Regions from separate parts of the Moraxella cuniculi genome, predicted to be linked through region 2. Evidence: predicted binding sites of a transcription regulator. Region 2 holds the regulator's gene; the other holds the start of a gene.
What was found. Region 2 encodes PhoB, which activates phosphate uptake and scavenging genes when phosphate is short. Its sites were predicted from a motif close to TGTCATNAANCTGTCATAA; they were not measured.
Positions count from the first base shown of each region.

Region 1: a site for PhoB is predicted at 2,902-2,920, ahead of EL162_RS05085 (inorganic phosphate transporter). Genes of this name have one in related genera too.

Region 1 covers NZ_LR134343.1:1,094,235-1,100,751, forward strand. Annotated here, with positions in the region: gene EL162_RS05065 (undecaprenyl-diphosphate phosphatase) at 1-787, shown strand, start outside; gene EL162_RS05070 (class I SAM-dependent methyltransferase) at 811-1,614, shown strand; gene EL162_RS05075 (hypothetical protein) at 1,670-1,921, shown strand; gene ubiA (4-hydroxybenzoate octaprenyltransferase) at 1,923-2,846, shown strand; gene EL162_RS05085 (inorganic phosphate transporter) at 3,012-4,601, shown strand; tRNA gene EL162_RS05090 (tRNA-Glu) at 4,772-4,847, opposite strand; gene EL162_RS05095 (YajQ family cyclic di-GMP-binding protein) at 5,025-5,513, opposite strand; gene rnt (ribonuclease T) at 5,533-6,201, opposite strand; gene pyrC (dihydroorotase) at 6,198-6,517, opposite strand, start outside.
Region 2 covers NZ_LR134343.1:710,397-722,033, reverse strand. Annotated here, with positions in the region: gene EL162_RS03360 (OmpA family protein) at 1-557, opposite strand, end outside; gene EL162_RS03355 (autotransporter outer membrane beta-barrel domain-containing protein) at 620-5,188, opposite strand; tRNA gene EL162_RS03350 (tRNA-Gly) at 5,660-5,735, opposite strand; gene EL162_RS03345 (Ppx/GppA phosphatase family protein) at 5,835-7,334, opposite strand; gene phoR (phosphate regulon sensor histidine kinase PhoR) at 7,343-8,398, opposite strand; gene phoB (phosphate regulon transcriptional regulator PhoB) at 8,398-9,090, opposite strand; gene pstB (phosphate ABC transporter ATP-binding protein PstB) at 9,191-9,985, opposite strand; gene pstA (phosphate ABC transporter permease PstA) at 10,046-10,918, opposite strand; gene pstC (phosphate ABC transporter permease subunit PstC) at 10,940-11,637, opposite strand, start outside.

The DNA.
Region 1 (6,517 bases), 380 kb from region 2:
AGAATTTTTGCCCATCTCAAGCACTGGCTATTTGATTTTGTCAGCTGATTTGATGAATTTTTTGCAGGGTGATTTGCGTAATTTGTTCATCGTATTTATTCAGCTGGGTGCGATTTTGGCGGTAATTTATGACTACTGGGGTAGGCTGTGGCATGCTTTTATGGGACTGCTTACTGGGCGTGCCGAAGGGCTTGCCAATCCCAGACAGCTTGGCATATCGCTGATAATCGCAACCATTCCTGTGATGTTGGTGGGGTTTTTGGCGGCTGATTTTATCACCAAGACATTGTTTCATCCGTTGGTGGTGGCGGCCATGCTGATTATCGGGGCGTTGATTATCATCTATGCAGAAAAAAACCCTCGCATCGTTCGTGCAGCCGAAGCAGAAAATATCAGCTTTAAGACTGCATTGGCAATCGGCTTGTGTCAATGTTTGGCATTGATACCCGGCACTTCTCGCTCTGGTGCTACCATCATTGGTGCATTGTTACTTGGTGCATCTCGTAAGGCGGCAACAGAGTTTTCGTTCTTTTTGGGTATTCCTGTAATCATCGGGGCGGCTTTGATTGACTTGTTAAAATACAAAGACAGCTTGACCAGTACCAGTGATTGGGTGGTGCTGGGTTTGGGAACGGCGGTGTCTTTTGTGGTTGCTTTGCTGTGTATTCGCCTGATGGTATCGTGGGTCAGTCGCAAAGATTTTATGATTTTTGCTTATTTGCGTATCTTGACGGGCGTGGTGGTGCTGATTGCGTTTTTTGGCTTTAATTATCAAATTCAAAGCTGAGAAGCTGCTTAGAAGATACGACCGTGTTGATACCTATTATTACCAACGAGCATTGTGCTGCCATTGATACATTGTGGCAGTTGAATGATAAGCACGCACTGGGATTGCAGTTGGGCGTTGAGAGGGTTGATAATATTAAGATTAATGATAAAATATTATCAAGATATTATGAAAATTATAACACGCCTTTTCTTGCCATTATCAAAAATACACCAATGCTGATTAAAAGTGCTGATGGCGAGGTTGTCAAATCATCGCTCAATTGGCAGTCATTGACGCATCGCATTGTCAGTGCTGGACGCAAATCAGAATTGCTGCTACAAGCGTGCAAGATAACACAGCAGATGAGCGTGCTTGATGGCACGGCAGGTTTTGGGCATGATGGTTTGCTATTGGCAAGTGCGGCGGCACGGACTACTTTGTGCGAATCACACCCTGTGATGGCGTTGCTGCTTCTTTATGAATATCATCTGATGCTGGCGGTACAAAATTGGCAAGGGCTACTTGGTCGCATTCAAATCATTCACCAAGACAGCACACAGCTATCGGGTGAGTATGATTGCGTGTATCTTGACCCCATGTTCCCAAAAGGCAGCTACAAAGCAAAAGTCGGCAAGCAAATGCAGCTTCTGCATGATTTGGCAAAACCGCCGACAGTCGATGATGAAGAAGTGCTATTTTGTCGTGCCATGCAGCAGTTGTCGGCAACGGGTCGCTTGATTGTCAAACGCCCAATCCATGCACCGTATTTGGCAGGGCGAACGCCAACCCAAAGCGTACAAAATGCAGCAATCCGCTTTGATAGATATGAATCATCATGCTGCTGATGGGGCGATGGGTGCTGATATGATAAGTTTATTGAAAACATAAAAAAGGTGATTAATGAATAATTGGATTATCTGGGCATATCTTGTCGTAACTTTATTGATTTTATTGCAAAATTTTAGCTACAAAAAACGCATTCGTAAACTTGAAGATAGCTTATTTGCTCTAAAAAAAGACGAATGGCTGCCTTTTGCCAAAGCACAATTGCATCTGCCAAAAATCCAAGCAATTAAGCAAATCCGTCAGCAGTACCCTGAGCTAAGCCTACAGCAGGCAATGCAACTGTATCTGTTGGCTGCTGGTAAATAGTATGAAAAATCACCATACCAAGCTGCCGATGAGCCTGCAAGAGAAATGTGTAGCGTGGTTGCAGCTGATTCGCTTTGACAAGCCTGTTGGCACGGAGCTGTTGTTATATCCGACGCTGTGGGCGGTGATTTTGGCATTTGTTGGTATTGGTAGGGTGCCTGATGTTAAGATTGTGCTGATTTTTGCCTTGGGGGCGGTGCTGATGCGTGCTGCAGGCTGTGCCATCAATGATTTTGCCGATCGTAAGGTTGATGGCAAGGTCAAGCGAACGCTAGGCAGACCATTGGCTGATGGGCGACTGGCGGCAAAAACGGCAGTATATACTTTTGTTGCTTTGTCATTGCTGGCGGCTTGTTTGCTGGTATTTTTGCCAGTGGCGGTTTTTTATTGGGCGTTGGTGGCGGTGCTGTTGGCATTTGTTTATCCTTTTGTAAAACGCTTTAGTAATCTGCCACAATTGGTGCTGGCGGCGGCTTTTGGCTGGGCGATACCGATGGCCTATGTGGCAGTGCAAGGACATACAGATGCTAATACTTGGCTGCTGTTTATTGCATATATGTGCTGGACGGTGGCGTATGATACCGCCTATGCCATGTGCGATCGCGATGATGACGAAAAAATTGGCGTCAAATCCACGGCAATTTTGTTTGGTCGCCATGATGTATTAATCATTGTGCTATTAAATACTGCGTTTGTGGTGCTGATGACCGTGGTATTTTGGCGGTATTTTGCAGGCATTATCAGCAAGCTGCAGTTGCTGTGGCTGATGGTACCTCTGATGCTGATGTTTTTTGGGCAGTATCGCGCAATTGCCACTCGTGAGCGGCTGGCGTGTTTTCGTGCCTTTCGCCAAAATGCTTGGGTGGGGCGATATGTTTTTTGTGTTACGCTGATATTGCTGATTAAATGGCTGTTGCAAAATTAATTAATAAAACTTACCTTTAGCCACGCACAAGAAAACTTTTGTAACTGTGGCAAAATGTCATTAAACTGTCATATTGCCAACTTATAATTGGCACAAAACCAATCATGTCAGCTGTGTTTTGGGTTTGATGATTACAGTTGGCTTTTTATAAACTTTGGCGGATTTATGGTAAATTCAACAAAACAAACAACACCGATGGCGGCAAATGCTTTTTTTGCATTGCTACTGATTGGTATGAGTATTTATTTTATTCAGTGGGGACTTGGTTATACGCTATACCAACAAGTTGGGCTGTTTATGGTCGCCAGCTTTTTTGGTATTTTTATGGCGTTTAACATTGGTGGTAATGATGTTGCCAACTCATTTGGTACTTCTGTTGGTGCAGGCACTCTGACCGTTACGCAAGCACTGGCGATTGCAGCTATTTTTGAGGTTTCAGGAGCGGTGCTGGCAGGTGCGGCGGTAACAGACACCATTCGCAGTGGCATTGTTGATATCGGCAAGCTGGGTGTTTCGCCGAGTCAGTTTATCTACCTGATGTTGTCAGCATTGATTGCGGCGGCATTTTGGTTATTATTCGCCACCAAGCGTGGTCTGCCTGTATCCACCACACACGCCATCATTGGCGGCATTGTCGGCAGCTCAATCGTACTGGGGATTAGTATTGGTGGTACCGAGCTTGCTTTTTCGACCGTCAAATGGTCAAAAATCCGTGATATTGCCATCTCTTGGGTAGTCTCTCCTGTGCTGGGCGGTGCATTGTCTTATCTGCTTTATAGCATTATCAAGAAAAATATCTTGGCGTATAATGATAAGGTTGAGGTGGTTGTCAAGGCGATTAAAGCCCAGAAAAAAAATCTCAAGCGTGAACAAAAAGAGTATTTTGAAAAATTGGGCGAGGTGGAAAAACTGCCATATACCAATGCCATGCTGCGAGATCAGGAAGTTTACAAAGACAGCGATTGTCAGCGTGAGGATTTGGAAACCGAATACTACCGCTCATTGTATGATTTGGAGCGTAAGCGAGAAAATATTGACACCCTAAAAGCACTAAAAACATGGGTACCATTGATTGCGGCTTTGGGTGCTGTGATTATGACTGCGATGGTGGTGTTTAAGGGCTTGGCAAATACAGGGCTGACATTATCAACCTTACAAGCAGGGCTGGTGATGGGTATGCTGGGTGCGATGGTATGGCTGACGGCATTTATCTATACCAAGACCATTCGTGGCAAGCACAAAGAAGATTTGGGCAAAGCAACATTTGTGATGTTTAGCTGGATGCAGGTATTTACTGCGTGTGCATTTGCGTTCAGCCATGGTTCAAATGACATTGCCAACGCTGTCGGTCCCTTTGTTGCCATCATGGATGTCATCAAAAATAATGCCATTGAGGCACAAGCGAGTGTACCCGGCCCTGTAATGGTAACTTTTGGCGTGGCATTGATTGTTGGTCTGTGGTTTATTGGCAAAGAGGTCATTCAGACGGTTGGTACCAACCTGACCGAAATGCACCCAGCATCAGGGTTTGCTGCCGAGCTTGCCGCCGCTGCGGTGGTGATGGGAGCCTCAAGTCTGGGCATTCCTGTATCAAGTACCCATATTTTGGTTGGGGCGGTACTGGGCATTGGCTTGGTGAACAAAAATACCAACTGGCGACTGATGCGACCCATTGGCTTGGCGTGGGTTATCACCTTGCCAGCTGCCGCAGGTATCAGTGCAATTTCATTTATGCTTCTGACCAAATTTTTATAAAATGGTCTGTGATAAAAGCTCTGAAAATCAGGGCTTTTATTTTGCGTCAAAAAAGTTATGTATAATGGGTGGGCTTGAGTCAGACGGATAATTTTATCACTATTTATGACAAGCAATCATCAATAAATAAAAACACGCTCAAATCAATGACTTGAGCGTGTCTGGAATAGTGGCATCCCATAGGGGATTCGAACCCCTGTTACCGCCGTGAAAGGGCGGTGTCCTAGGCCTCTAGACGAATGGGACACAGTGTGTAAAGTCAATTGCTTGCTTTACCAACTTTCGACGCTTTCACCGTTTAACCGAAAGTGGCGTTATTATAGCAAATTTTTAAAAATCGTCAAGCAGCCAAAGAAAAAAATCAACAAAAATCTTATAAGTCATTGAATTTAAATAATTTTTATATCATTGCTGCTTGGCGTTTTAGTCTTTAAAATTATTAAATTGCAACGGCACGCCAAACTGTTTTTGTTTTAATAATGCCATCGCAAGTTGCAGATTGTCTTTTTTCTTATCGCTAACACGCACTTTGTCGCCTTGAATGCTGGCGGCGACCTTCAAATCAGATTCTTTGAGGGCTTTGGCAATCTTTTTGGCACTGTCAGCATCCAAACCGTCTTTTAGATTAATCAGTTGCTTGATGTGTTTGCCTGATTGGGTTTTTTCTTGTGGGTCAAGCGACTGCAAATCCACATTGCGTTTGATGAGCTGCTTTTCTAAGATGGCATACACATTATCTGCCTGCAAGTCATTATCAGTGGTGATGGTGATGGTTTTTGCTTTTTCGTTCAGCTCAATTTGAATATCGCTGCCCTTAAAATCAAAGCGAGTGGCGATTTCTTTTTCGGCATTTTGTACGGCGTGCTTGACCTCAAAGGTCTGTAATTCTGATACAACATCAAAAGATGGCATGGTTGTCTCCTTGGTGCTGCTACATGGCAGCGGTATCGTTGGTTTGTTCGGATAAATTGTCTGCTATGGGCAATAGGGTGCTGTGATTGACAATGTGGCAAAATAATTCAGCAGTTTTTTGGGTGTCGTAGACTGCCGAATGTGCATGACTGTTGTCAAATTCAATGCCTGCCATCATGCAGCTGCGTGCCAGCACCGTATGCCCATACGCCAAAGCGGCAAAACTTGCGGTATCCAGCACGCTAAAGGCATGAAAGGGCGAGTGGTTTTTGCTGTTGGTGCGTGTAATGGCAGCATTTAAAAAGCCCAAATCAAAATGTGCGTTATGCCCCACCAAAATACACTGACGGCAACCGTGTTGTTTTTTGATGGCTTTTAGTGCCTTAAAAATACGGCGCAAGGCAGTTTTTTCGTCCTCGCTGATTGCTTTGCGAATGGGGCTGTCTGGATTGATGCCTGTGAATTTTAAGGCGGCAGGCTCAAGGTTCGCCCCTGCAAATGGTTCAATATGAGCATTTAGCACCTCGCCTTGATACAGTTTGCCTGTCTCGTCCATCAAAATCGGCACGCAAGCAATCTCAAGCAGGGCATCAGTTTGGGCGTTAAATCCTGCGGTTTCGACATCGACAACCACAGGCAAAAATCCACGAAAACGATTGGCGATGCCAAGGGGGGCTGTGTCATTCATTGGGCAACCTGCCAAGCAATTGTTTCACCTGCAAGCAGTGGCGTGAGTGTCTGAGTCTCCAGATATGGATAGCTTGCCGCAATGGTTTGTGGTTTTTTGATTAGGGTGATGGTGCTGGTATTCATCGGTAAGCCGTAGAATTTGGCACCATAAACACTGGCAAAGTTCTCTAGCTTATCAAGTGCGTCTACGCTCTCAAAAGCAGCTGCATACAGCGGCAGTGCGTGCGTGGCGGTATAGCAACCAGCACAACCGCAAGCGGCTTCTTTGGTGCTGGTGGCGTGTGGTGCCGAATCTGTGCCTAAGAAAAATTTCG
Region 2 (11,637 bases):
ACACGACGGTTTGGTTGTAGGCAGTTTTTTAGTGCCTCACGACCAAGACTGTCTGAGCATTGTACAACAGGTTGGCTCTCGCCAGCACTGGTTGCACTAATTGGAACCAAGATGCCTTTTTGTTGCAGATATGCTTTGACCGTATCGGCACGGCGTTGACCCAAGGCAAGATTATACGACTCGCTGCCTAGGCGGTCGGTATGTCCTGTCAAGGCAATGCCTGAGATTTCAATAAATTCTTCATTTAGGACACGAGCCAATTCGTCCAAGCGAGCTTTGCCCTCTGGCAACATATCCGCCATGCCTGATTTATCAAAACGAAACAGTGCATCAGCTGCGATTTCGATTTGTCTAACTGGTGGCGGCACTGGTCGCTCTGGTTGAACGGGCACAGGCTCAGGAATAATAACAGGTTGCTCAACCACAACTGGCGGAACCACCTCAACAGGTTTTGCTTCCTCAGGCGGACACCAGCGGTGAATGACATCACGAGCTTGTGCTGTGCTGCCTAGTGTGGCAAGGATGCAGCAAGCGGTAAGAAGTTTCATTTTTTTCATAATATTATCCTAATCGGCTGCCACCCGATGGTGGCAGCGTTTGCGTTGATAGATGCAAGTGGTTATTTCCAAGTATATTTCCAACCCACCGTACCACGATAGCCATCACGGTTGGCACTGCCGCCGAGTTCACGCTCGTAGCGGGCATCTGCATAGACATAGCTTTGTTTCGAGGTTGGTAATTGGATACCGACACCCACTTCACCCCAAGTTGAGGCATATTTTTCTTCAAGTGAGCTGCGTCCGATATTGACTTTGCCCGAGCGAACAAAATCGTGTAACACATTGGCGGTGGCGTAGAATGTTTTGGTGTTCAGCTCTTTGGTTGGAGCATTGTACGCCAAACGAACGCCCACGCGGCCGCGTAAGCCATGTTGGGTATCTGGCTCAACTTGACGAGTGCCGTCGTTAAAGCCGTTCAAACGCAACGCTTGGTAGCTTAGTTGAGCTTGTGGCTCAAGCATCCATACGCCTTCGGTTGGTTGGTAATCGCTCAATGCATAAGGGCGACCCACTTCTGCAGAAAGGGCGGCTCTCCAGCCGTTTTGGGTAGCTTCGATACCACGGCGTGATTCATAGCGGTTACGCAAGTAAGACACTTGACCCACCAAATCAAGGTAGCTACCGTTTAGGGCGTAGCGTGTGTGGCTTGCCCCAAGGCTGAAGCTCTCTGATTTGCCTTTGCCTGTGTATTTGTCTTGGCTGATGATGCCGTTTTCGGCACGCAAGCGGTCGTTGAAGTCGGTGTTCGCACGGGTGTAAGCGAAGTAAGCACCGCTTAATTGGTGGCCGCCTTTGTCATCACGGTTGATGGCGAAATCGTGTCCGATTTGCAGACCGTACATATCGCTATCATAGCCAAAGCGTGTTTTGCCGTCTTCTTGTAGGTTGCGACCAAAGATTCGTGCCCAAGATTGTGCATCAGCATCTTTGCCACAAGTACCACACTCGTCCCAAGCCAGCGTTTGGTTTTCGCCACGGCGTTCGTGCAAGGTCGCCAAGCTCGTGTAGCCCATTTCCATATTCACTTTTGGCATCGCCACATAGGCAGCTACCTCTGGTGCATAGATTGGCGTGCTTGGTTGCTCTGGCTGTGGCTCAGGTTGTGGTTCTGGCTGTGGCTCAGGTTGCGGTTCTGGCTGTGGCACAGGTTGTGGTGGTTGTGGCACAGCAGTCAATGTCCACGCATAGGTGTTGGTTCCTCGCACTTTGGTTAATTGTGCCTGTTCTGCGTTGGTTGTTTCGGCAGTACCTGAGAATGTCGCACTGTCAGTGCCTTTTACTTCCACCACTGTGGCAGAATATTTTTGGGTTTCGCCTGCTTTTACATCACCGATAATTTTACCGTTGGTGCTCACCGTTGTGCTACCTGTCGCATCACCGTTGATTGTCAGTTTATCGCTGAAAGTTTTGCCATCTTGATACCAAGAGGTATTGACGATAAGGTTGGCATTATCGCCTGTGTAGCTGTCAGTCGTGATGGTTTTGAAGTTGCGCGCTAATTTTGGATCTGCCGCCGATGACAATGGGCTAAAGCGTACAGTGGAGTTATTCACCGCAAGATTTGTCATCGCAGAATCTGCCGTTACACGCCAAGTGCTATCTTTTAAGGCAACCGTTGAGGTAGCATTATCAGCTTTGACAAAAGCACCCGCAAGGTTTGAATTATTAGCCGTAAATTGCGTTACGCCACTTTGTGCATCAAGGAGACGAGTCGCATTAAGCGTAGCGTTATTCGCGGTAAAGGTATTCGGTGTCGCTGTACTGCCTTCGGTGGCTTTTACTAGCGTGCCATTCGTATTCACATTCACCGTGCTGCCATTGACTTCAACCACGCCGCCGTTGTCGGTACTAAAGGCCGTGCTGTTGTTGCCAGAGAGGGTAAGTGTTTTGGCATCAAAAACCAATTTACCTTGGTTGCGTGCGATATAAGCATTCACGCCTTCTACATTGGTGGTGGTGTCAAGGGAAGAATTTAGGGTAGAGGCTTTGATACCGCCATCTACATTGTTATTGACATCATAACCTTGACCATCAACCACGCCGATAACCGCACCTTTGCCCGAAATATTCACGGTAGCGTTATTATCGATATTACCCGTAGCACCGCCTTCGATACGAAGGGCATTGCTGCCTTCGCCCGTGAGATTAAAGGTGAGCGTATCGGCATTGATGGTGGTGTTAGAGCCCGTGCCGAGCACCGCAATGCTATCTTTACCTGAAGTGGTGATTTTGGTTAAACCATTGGCAACGAATTTTGCTCCATCGGCGATGCGATAAAGGTTAGAACGCTCGGTACCTACGGTCATTTCCGCTTCGTTAGTGGTGATGGAAGCGTTTTCGCCAAAGATATAAAAACCGATTTGGTCTGTCCCTTGGTTGAATTTTGGTGAAGAGCCTTGTTCAACAGTCAAGGCAGCGTGATTACGTGCATGCACACCAATGGCACCTACACCATTGAGGTTGATTTCACCGTCAATCGTACCCGTTGCTTGGCGGTCGGCAGAATAACCTTCGGCATAAACCGCATAGTTACGTGTGCCGCTTTTCGGATCTTGTCCACCGTTAATGGTGATGTTCGAGGTTTCGGTAGCGTCCACTTTGGCTTTGCCGTCAAGTTTTACCGCCACGCTGTTGATGCCGTCTATGGTAATCGCACCAGCGGTTTGAATCTTGGCATCGCCAGAATCTTTGGCCAATAAACCGATATTTTGCAGTGGAGGTGAGCCGTTCGCATTTTGTGCGGCACCTTTTAAGATGATTTGGCTGCCCTTGTCAAGGGTGATTTCGCTACCAGCCGCTGTTTGAGTTACAGCGATGGCTGTCGCATTTTGAGCCTTCTCTCCCACCGTGATAGTGCCGCTATGGGTCACCGTAGTGTTAATCGGTGTGCTATTGGTTGATTGGACCAAAATACCCGCCGTCGGTAGGTTCGGGTTGGTCTCTTGTGTTGCCGCACCTTTTTCATATTGAGCAATACGACCGATATAAATCTCACCATCATTGCTAACGGTTGAGCCTTCGCCATCGGCGATGATACCATAGGTAGGACCTTGAATATCATTATTAACCGCCACATTAATCACGCCTGTGCTAGAGTTGATCACTGTGCTGTCATTGCCTGCTTTTACGCCATAATTGACACGACCTGTAGTGGTGTCAAGCGTCCAGCCTGCCACATTGATAATGTTGTTATTCTCAAAGCGTCCTTTGTCATACACGGTAACACCCAAGCCCTCAACATAGCCACCATTAGCATTGTAGTTGCCTTTTTGGGCGGTATCGTAGCCATTTCCAGAATAATAACCCGTTGAAATCACGCCGTTATTCACGCCGCGTGAACCTTCATCACGCACCACCATTTGGTAGAAGTGGCCAGAGATTTTTGCCCCTTGTTCAACGATGGCTGTACCACCGTTTTCGGCAAGCATGGCACCGCCCGCACCGCCTTTACGCACGCCAGCAACACTGGTACTAGGCAATGAGCGAACATCAAGGAAAGCACCGTCTTTTACGGTAACGGTTGAACCTGTACCTGAAGCTGCCATCACCCAGCGTTCGCCACGCACTTCAGATACATCATCAGCAGGAATGGTTTCGTTATAGGTGTAACGAACTTGCTCATAAGTGAATGCTTTATTAAACGCATCATCATAGGCTTTTTGTAGACCGTTTTGCTCTTCACCTGGGAAGAGTCTTGGCTCTTTTAAGCGAGCGATTAACGCATCGTTATAGGCCTTGAGGCTTTCAGCATCGGTAACATTATAGGTTTGACCATCAAACTCCACTTGACCTGCATATTTTGGCACTGCGCGAGTTAGTGCGATGGTGGTGGTTTCACCAATCTCTGCTGGTTTGTTTGGATCAGCATTTGAGGCACGGTAAGTATTGGCATTACCAAAGTTAATGCGGTTTTGGCTTGTCCAATCAATATCCGCACCTGATTCTGCCTGTGCCAATGTGGTGCGTTTAGCATACATCAGCAATGTGTCTCTGTCTTGCTCAATGTTTACCTCTGCTTTGGCTTCGTTTGACGCATTGACAAAGCGAGCATTGATATATTGATTATCGCCAACGCTAAGATTTGGCACTTCAACACGCTCGGTCCCCCAAGTGCCGCCAATGATATTGTCGCTGTTGTAGGTGGCAACGGTATTCACTGAACGGGTCGGTACATTGGGTGCACCCACGCTGTTGTTTTTTTGACCCACAGTAAGACGCTCGGCGTCTCGCATTTCATTGCCATTTTCATCTTGATACGACACCTGATCAGGCGTTGTCGAGATATGAGACTCAATGCCCTGCTCAACATTACTGGCTTTACCTGTCAAACGTAGGGTTTGACCTGCGCCATCAACAAGAGCTTGACCTACTCTTTCATCATTTAATCGAGGATTATAGCTGTTTCCTTGGGTGGCATCTTGTAGAGCGGTAATTGTACATTCGGTGGCAGTTGATCCATCACCACAGGTTGCAGCCTCCGCAGGTAGGGCAATGCCGCCACCGACAACCATCGCTGACACCAACACCGCAGCACGCGTGCTGCCTTGCTTTTTACGACTACCCAGTTCAGAACAAACAACCCAAGCACCTTGAGTGGCTGACCAGATGAGTTTATATATTTGGTTCATGAAAAATACCTTAAGATTATGTCAAGATTTGCAATATTTACCCAGTCTAACTTAGACAAGCAAAATAGCGTAAGATTTGCACTGCAAAATTCTACACAAATGTTTTGTTTGTGCAATAAAAGAATTGTATTAATTTCTTAATATGAAGGGGGGGGGGTGATGAGGCTGTTGCCATTGATTAAAAAGCTCAATAGCAGCTAAATAATTAGCAAATCTTAATTAAAACAAACAGTTGGTATAATAGAAAAGTACACTTGTACCGATTTTCGGCAAATCTTGTTTGTTATTGTATGTTTATTTTTGTGTAGTTATGTAAGTTTTCTTGCTGTTATTTGTCTGGTCATTTTGACTGCCAAAGGCTGTCTTGGGCATTGGCACGCAGTTTGCTTATTCATTATTGATGCTGATATTTCGCTACACCAACACACCAAAACAAAAAGCCCAAATCATTGACTTGGACTTTTTAAAATTTGGAGCGGGAAACGAGATTCGAACTCGCGACCCCAACCTTGGCAAGGTTGTGCTCTACCAACTGAGCTATTCCCGCATATTTGCTTTATGGGTGCGTATTATACAGTAAATAAAATTGCCGTCAAGCATTTTTTTGAAAATTTTTTGATTTTTTATAAAAATTTGGCAACTTTGGTTAATTTGCCATCACCCCAAGGGCAATCCCCCACTTGGCAAGCCAATCGGCGTCGTCTTGCAAATCCAACACACAGGCTTGATGCTCAGCACGGTCAATGCGTACATCAATACGCCAAGATTTCGCTTCTTGGTCGATGATATAAAGCCGCAATTGCTGCTTGGCAATATCGCTTCTGCCATGATGCACCAGTACCGACATTCGCAGCAATACCGCCAGATATAACAAGCCTTTGCCACCAGTTTTGATAATGCGTTCGCCATCATCGGCACGGATAGCACGGCGATGATAACGCACAAGCAGCGATAGCTTTTCTTGGGTGGTGCGTGAAAAACCCGCCATGTCAGCATATTTTAGCAAATAACTGCTGTGCTTTTGATAACTGCTATGACCAATCGCCAGCCCCACCTCGTGCAGTATTGATGCCCATCTTAATAATTGCTTGTCTGATGATGTCAGCCCAAGTGCCTCTCGCACCTGCTCAAATAATGACTCGGCAATCTTGGCGACTCGTTTTGCTTGTTTTTTGTCCACACCAAACCGTTCGGATAATTGTCGCACGCTGTCATCACGCACATCATCATAGTCCATGCGTGAAAGCATATCGTACATCACTCCCTCGGACAATGCACCATCGCAATAGTGCATTTTGCGTATGCCGAACACTTTCATGACAGCGAGCAATATCGCCACCCCAGCAGGAAAAATCGCCTTGCGATACGCACGAACCCCAGCAATATCAATCATATCAACATGACCGCAGGATAATAGCGATGCCTTTAATTGCTCAACAGCTGCAAGCGTGATGGTATCACCCAAGCCAAAATCAGCCACCGCTCGTGCGATGCTCTTGATTGCCCCTGATGAGCCGATGACTTCGGCAAAGCCGACTTTTTTGTAGCGATTGGCGTGCGTGATGATTTCTTTTTGGGCGGCATAAATCGCCCTTTCAAAACGATGACTGTCAATATAGCCATCGCCAAAAAACCGCTGGCTAAAACCCACCACGCCCACTTGGGCACTCTCTGTCAAAAGCGGCATCTGTGCCTGACCGACGATCAGCTCGGTTGAGCCACCGCCAATATCCACCACCAATCGCTGCCTTGGACTTGGGCAAGTATGTGCCACGCCCAAATAAATCAGGCGAGCCTCCTCACGACCTGACACCACCTCTATCGGCACGGGCAAAATTTCATTGGCACGCTCAATAAATGCCTGACTATTCACCGCCTGCCGAAGTGCATTGGTCGCCACCACTCGCACACAAGAGGCATTGACATCGGCTAACCTGCCTGCAAAACGCTGTAGGCAGTCAAGCCCTCGCTGCTGAATCAGCTCAGACAGATAATCATGCTCGTCTAGCCCTGCTGCCAGTTGTACTTTTTCGCTCATGGACGCCACACGCCGCAATTTATCACCCTGCCGCTTGGCAATGGTCAGATGGATACTGTTTGAGCCAATATCAACAGCCGCCAACTTCTCGGTATCTTTTGACAACATAAATCGCCTCACTTCATCAAGCCATCTGCCAGTTGCGTTGTTGGGAAAATCATGCGAAAGGTTGAGCCTCGTCCTTGTTGTGAGCTAATGTGAAGTTTTGCATGATGCTTTGCTAATATATGCTTAACAATCGCCAGCCCAAGCCCTGTGCCGCCTGTAGCACGACTGCGGCCACTATCAACACGATAAAACCTCTCCGTCAGCCGTTTTAAATGCTCATCAGCGATGCCGATGCCGTTGTCAGTAACGCTTAACTGTACGCCATCAGCAATCTCTTCGTAACTAATGTCAATCTCGCCACCTGCTGGCGTGTATTTGATGGCATTCACCACCAGATTAATGATGGCACTGTACAGATAGCTCTCGATGCCCAAGATATTTTTGTCCGTGTCCAAATGCAAATCAATCAAATGCCCAGCCTTGTTGGTTGCTTGTGCTTCATCAAAAATTTGCATCAATAGTCGTGGCATATTCACCGCCACCATTGGCTTGGTTTCATCGCTTTCTAATCGTGATAACATCAGCAAATCATTAATCAGTGCATTCATGCGTATCGCCTGCTCGTGCATAAGCTTCGTGCCACGAGCCAAAGCAGGGCTTAAATCATCCATCATGCCAAAATTTTCAAGATAGCCCAAAATCACCGTCAAAGGCGTACGCAGCTCATGCGAAACATTACCCACAAAATCCGTACGCATCTGCTCAAGTTGCCAAGTACGCGTGTAATCCTTGATGACGACCAACAGCTGCGGGTGGTTTGGCACGGCTGTGATACTAAGCTGTAGCACGCCATCGGTGTGAGCGTTTTTTTGATAAAAACACGCATCAGCCGCCCCATCTTTATCGCCATGTGTCAATCTATCAAGCAAATATTGACCAATTTCATCATCAAATAGCTGCACAAGATTGCTGGTGTCATCAGAACTGGGATTAGACATACCAAGCAAAGTCTTGGCAGCAGTATTGCCAAAAACCACCCGAACACTGCCAGCCTCATAGGCGACCACAACCACGCCATCAGCCAGCTGGTGAAGCAACTTGCATTCATCAATCGCCTGATTCATCAGCATTTATCCGAAAAACGATAGCCCGTACCACGCACTGTCTGTATCAGCCTATCCGCCCCAAATGGCATCAAAAGTTTACGCAGTCGTCTGATATGCACATCAACCGTCCGCTCGTCAATGTACACATTACTCCCCCAGACAGCGTCCAATATCTGTGTGCGTGTATATGCCCGCTCGGCATGGCCAACAAAAAAGCACAACAGTCGATACTCGGTGCTGCTCATCACAATCTCATCATCGCCTGCCATGACTCGCTGACTGACAGTATTGATTGTCAAATTTGCCACCTGCAACACGCCCTTTTTGTCGCCACCGCCCAACCGTCTTAACACCGCATTGATACGACTGACCAGCTCACGCGTACTAAATGGCTTGGTGATATAATCATCAACGCCAGCATCTAGCCCATAGACCTTATTATCCTCCTCGCCTTTGGCGGTGAGCATGATGATGGGAATCTCATCGGTATTGGGCGTTTTTTTTAGCCGTCGCACAAAGTCAATGCCAGACTCGCCATGCGGCATCATCCAATCAAGCAAAATCAAATCAGGCAGCTGCTCAACAACTGCCAAATATGCCCCTTGGATATCAAACGCCTGCACCACCTGAAAATCTGCCAGCTCCAGCGTGCTTGCGATTAGCTCATTGATGGCTGGCTCATCTTCAACGACCAAAATTTTTGCACACATTGTCCACCCCTTAAGTTGATGGTTGTTTGCCACTGTAGTTATTTTGCTTTATTTGCCTAAAAATCACAAACCTAAATATCAGCATTGTAGCACAAATTTATCAGCCATGACGACCTGCGATATAATCAGCAGTGGCGGCGTTTTTTGGCTGTTCAAAAATTTGCCGAGTCGCCCCCATCTCAACCAGCTCACCCAGATACATATAAGCAGTAAAGTCCGAACAGCGTGCCGCCTGCTGCATATTATGGGTAACGATGGCGATGGTGTAATCGTTTTTTAAATCAGCGATCAGCTCTTCGATGGCAGCGGTTGATATCGGATCAAGTGCCGAAGTCGGCTCATCAAGCAGCAGCACTTCAGGGCGTGTGGCGATACTGCGAGCAATGCACAGACGCTGCTGCTGACCGCCCGATAATGACAGCCCTGACTTTTTTAATTTATCCTTCACTTCCGTCCACAGTGCCGCTTTTTGCAATGCCCATGTAACGCGTTCATCAAGAGCGTCTTTGGATAAATTTTCGTATAATCGCACCCCAAATGCCACATTGTCATAAATTGACATGGCAAAAGGCGTGGGCTTTTGGAACACCATGCCCACCCTTGCTCTTAGCAGATTGACATCAATATCATCAGCCAAGATATTTTGATTATCCAGCATAATTTTGCCTGTGGCACGCATGCCCGAATACAGGTCATACATACGATTTAGGCAACGAAGCAAGGTTGATTTGCCACAACCTGACGGCCCGATAAAGGCGGTAACTTTTTTGTTTGCGACAGTCAGATTAATGTTGTTCAAAGCATGATAATCGCCATAATAAAAATGCAAATCACGCACGGTTAATTTGGCGATGCTGGCTTGATTGGCAGCACTTTGGCTGTGATGATTGTCCATCAGCTGAATATTGATGGGCAGTGTGTTTGATACAGTTTGCATAAGCTCTCCAGTTGTATTTTATGATGATTTGGCAGACAAGGTGCGTGCGATGATATTAATCAGTAACACCGCAGCGGTAATCAACAACGCCGCCGCCCAAGCCAACGCGTGCCAGTTGTCATAGGGACTCATGGCGAATTGGTAGATGGTATTTGGCAAGTTTGCCATCGCCTGCGACATATCCGTGCTAAAATATTGATTATTTAACGCCGTAAACAACAGCGGTGCCGTCTCGCCTGCAATGCGTGCAAAAGCAAGCAGAACGCCTGTTATCACACCTGCTTTGGCGGATTTTAAGGTAATATGCCATGCCATCTTATATCTTGGCGTACCCAGTGCATAAGCCGCTTCACGCAAGCTGTTTGGCACAAGTTTTAGCATATTTTCGGTACTGGCGACCACCACAGGTATGACGATGATGGCAAGTGCCACAACCCCTGCCCACCCCGAAAATCCCCTACCCTGCACCATCAGCGTAAAGACAAATAAGCCGATAACAATAGAAGGTGCGGATAACAAAATATCGTTAATAAAGCGTGTGCTGCGACCAAGCAGTCCACCTTGGTCAAATTCTGCCAAATACACCCCTGTCAAAATCCCAAGCGGCGTACCGACAAATAACGCCGCAAAACAAATCATCAGCGAGCCGACAATGGCATTTTTGACACCGCCTACTGCCATCGGAGGTGGCGTATCCATGCTAAATACAGGCATACTCATCAGCCCCTGTATGCCGTGCGACAACAAAGTCAATAAAATCCACGCAAGCCAAAACAACCCAAAGACCATCGCAGCTATCGCAAAAGCCATGGCAATGCGACTGATGGCACGGCGGCGATGGTATTTTGGCAAATGAATGCGTTCAACAAACGCTGGCATTTGGTTATTCATAATCCCTCCTTTTGCTATAAATCACTTGCCCAGCTGTCTATCAATCCGCATCAGCATAAGTTTCGAGGCGGACAAAACAATCAGGCTTATCACAAACAGCACCAAACCCAAATGCAAAAGCGATGACAAATGCAGCTGACTGCTTGCCTCGGCAAACTCATTGGCAAGTGCCGAAGTGATGGACACGCCAGAGGCAAAGACGCTGGCATTTATCGTAAAAGTATTGCCAATCAAAAAAGTAACCGCCATCGTCTCACCCAATGCCCTGCCAAGCCCCAAAATCAAACCGCCCACCACGCCTGCTTTGGTATAAGGCAGCACCACTTTGACAATCACCTCCCAAGTGGTCGCCCCCATGCCATAAGCTGACTCTTTGAGCATATCAGGCACAACCAAAAATACATCACGCATGGTTGCCGCCATAAACGGAATAATCATGATGGCAAGCACAAGCCCAGCGGTAAACAGCCCAATGCCAATCGGTGCACCGACAAACATCTGCCCGATGATTGGCAGTTTTGCCAAGTTATCAATCAGCCACGGCTGCACCATCTCACCAAACCAAGGAGCAAAAACAAACAGCCCCCACATACCATAAATAATCGAAGGAATGCCAGCCAATAACTCAATGGCAATGCCCAGTGGTTTTTTTAAAAAATCTGGACAAAGCTCAACCAAAAATACCGCGATGCCAAAGCTGACAGGCAGTGCAATCAGCA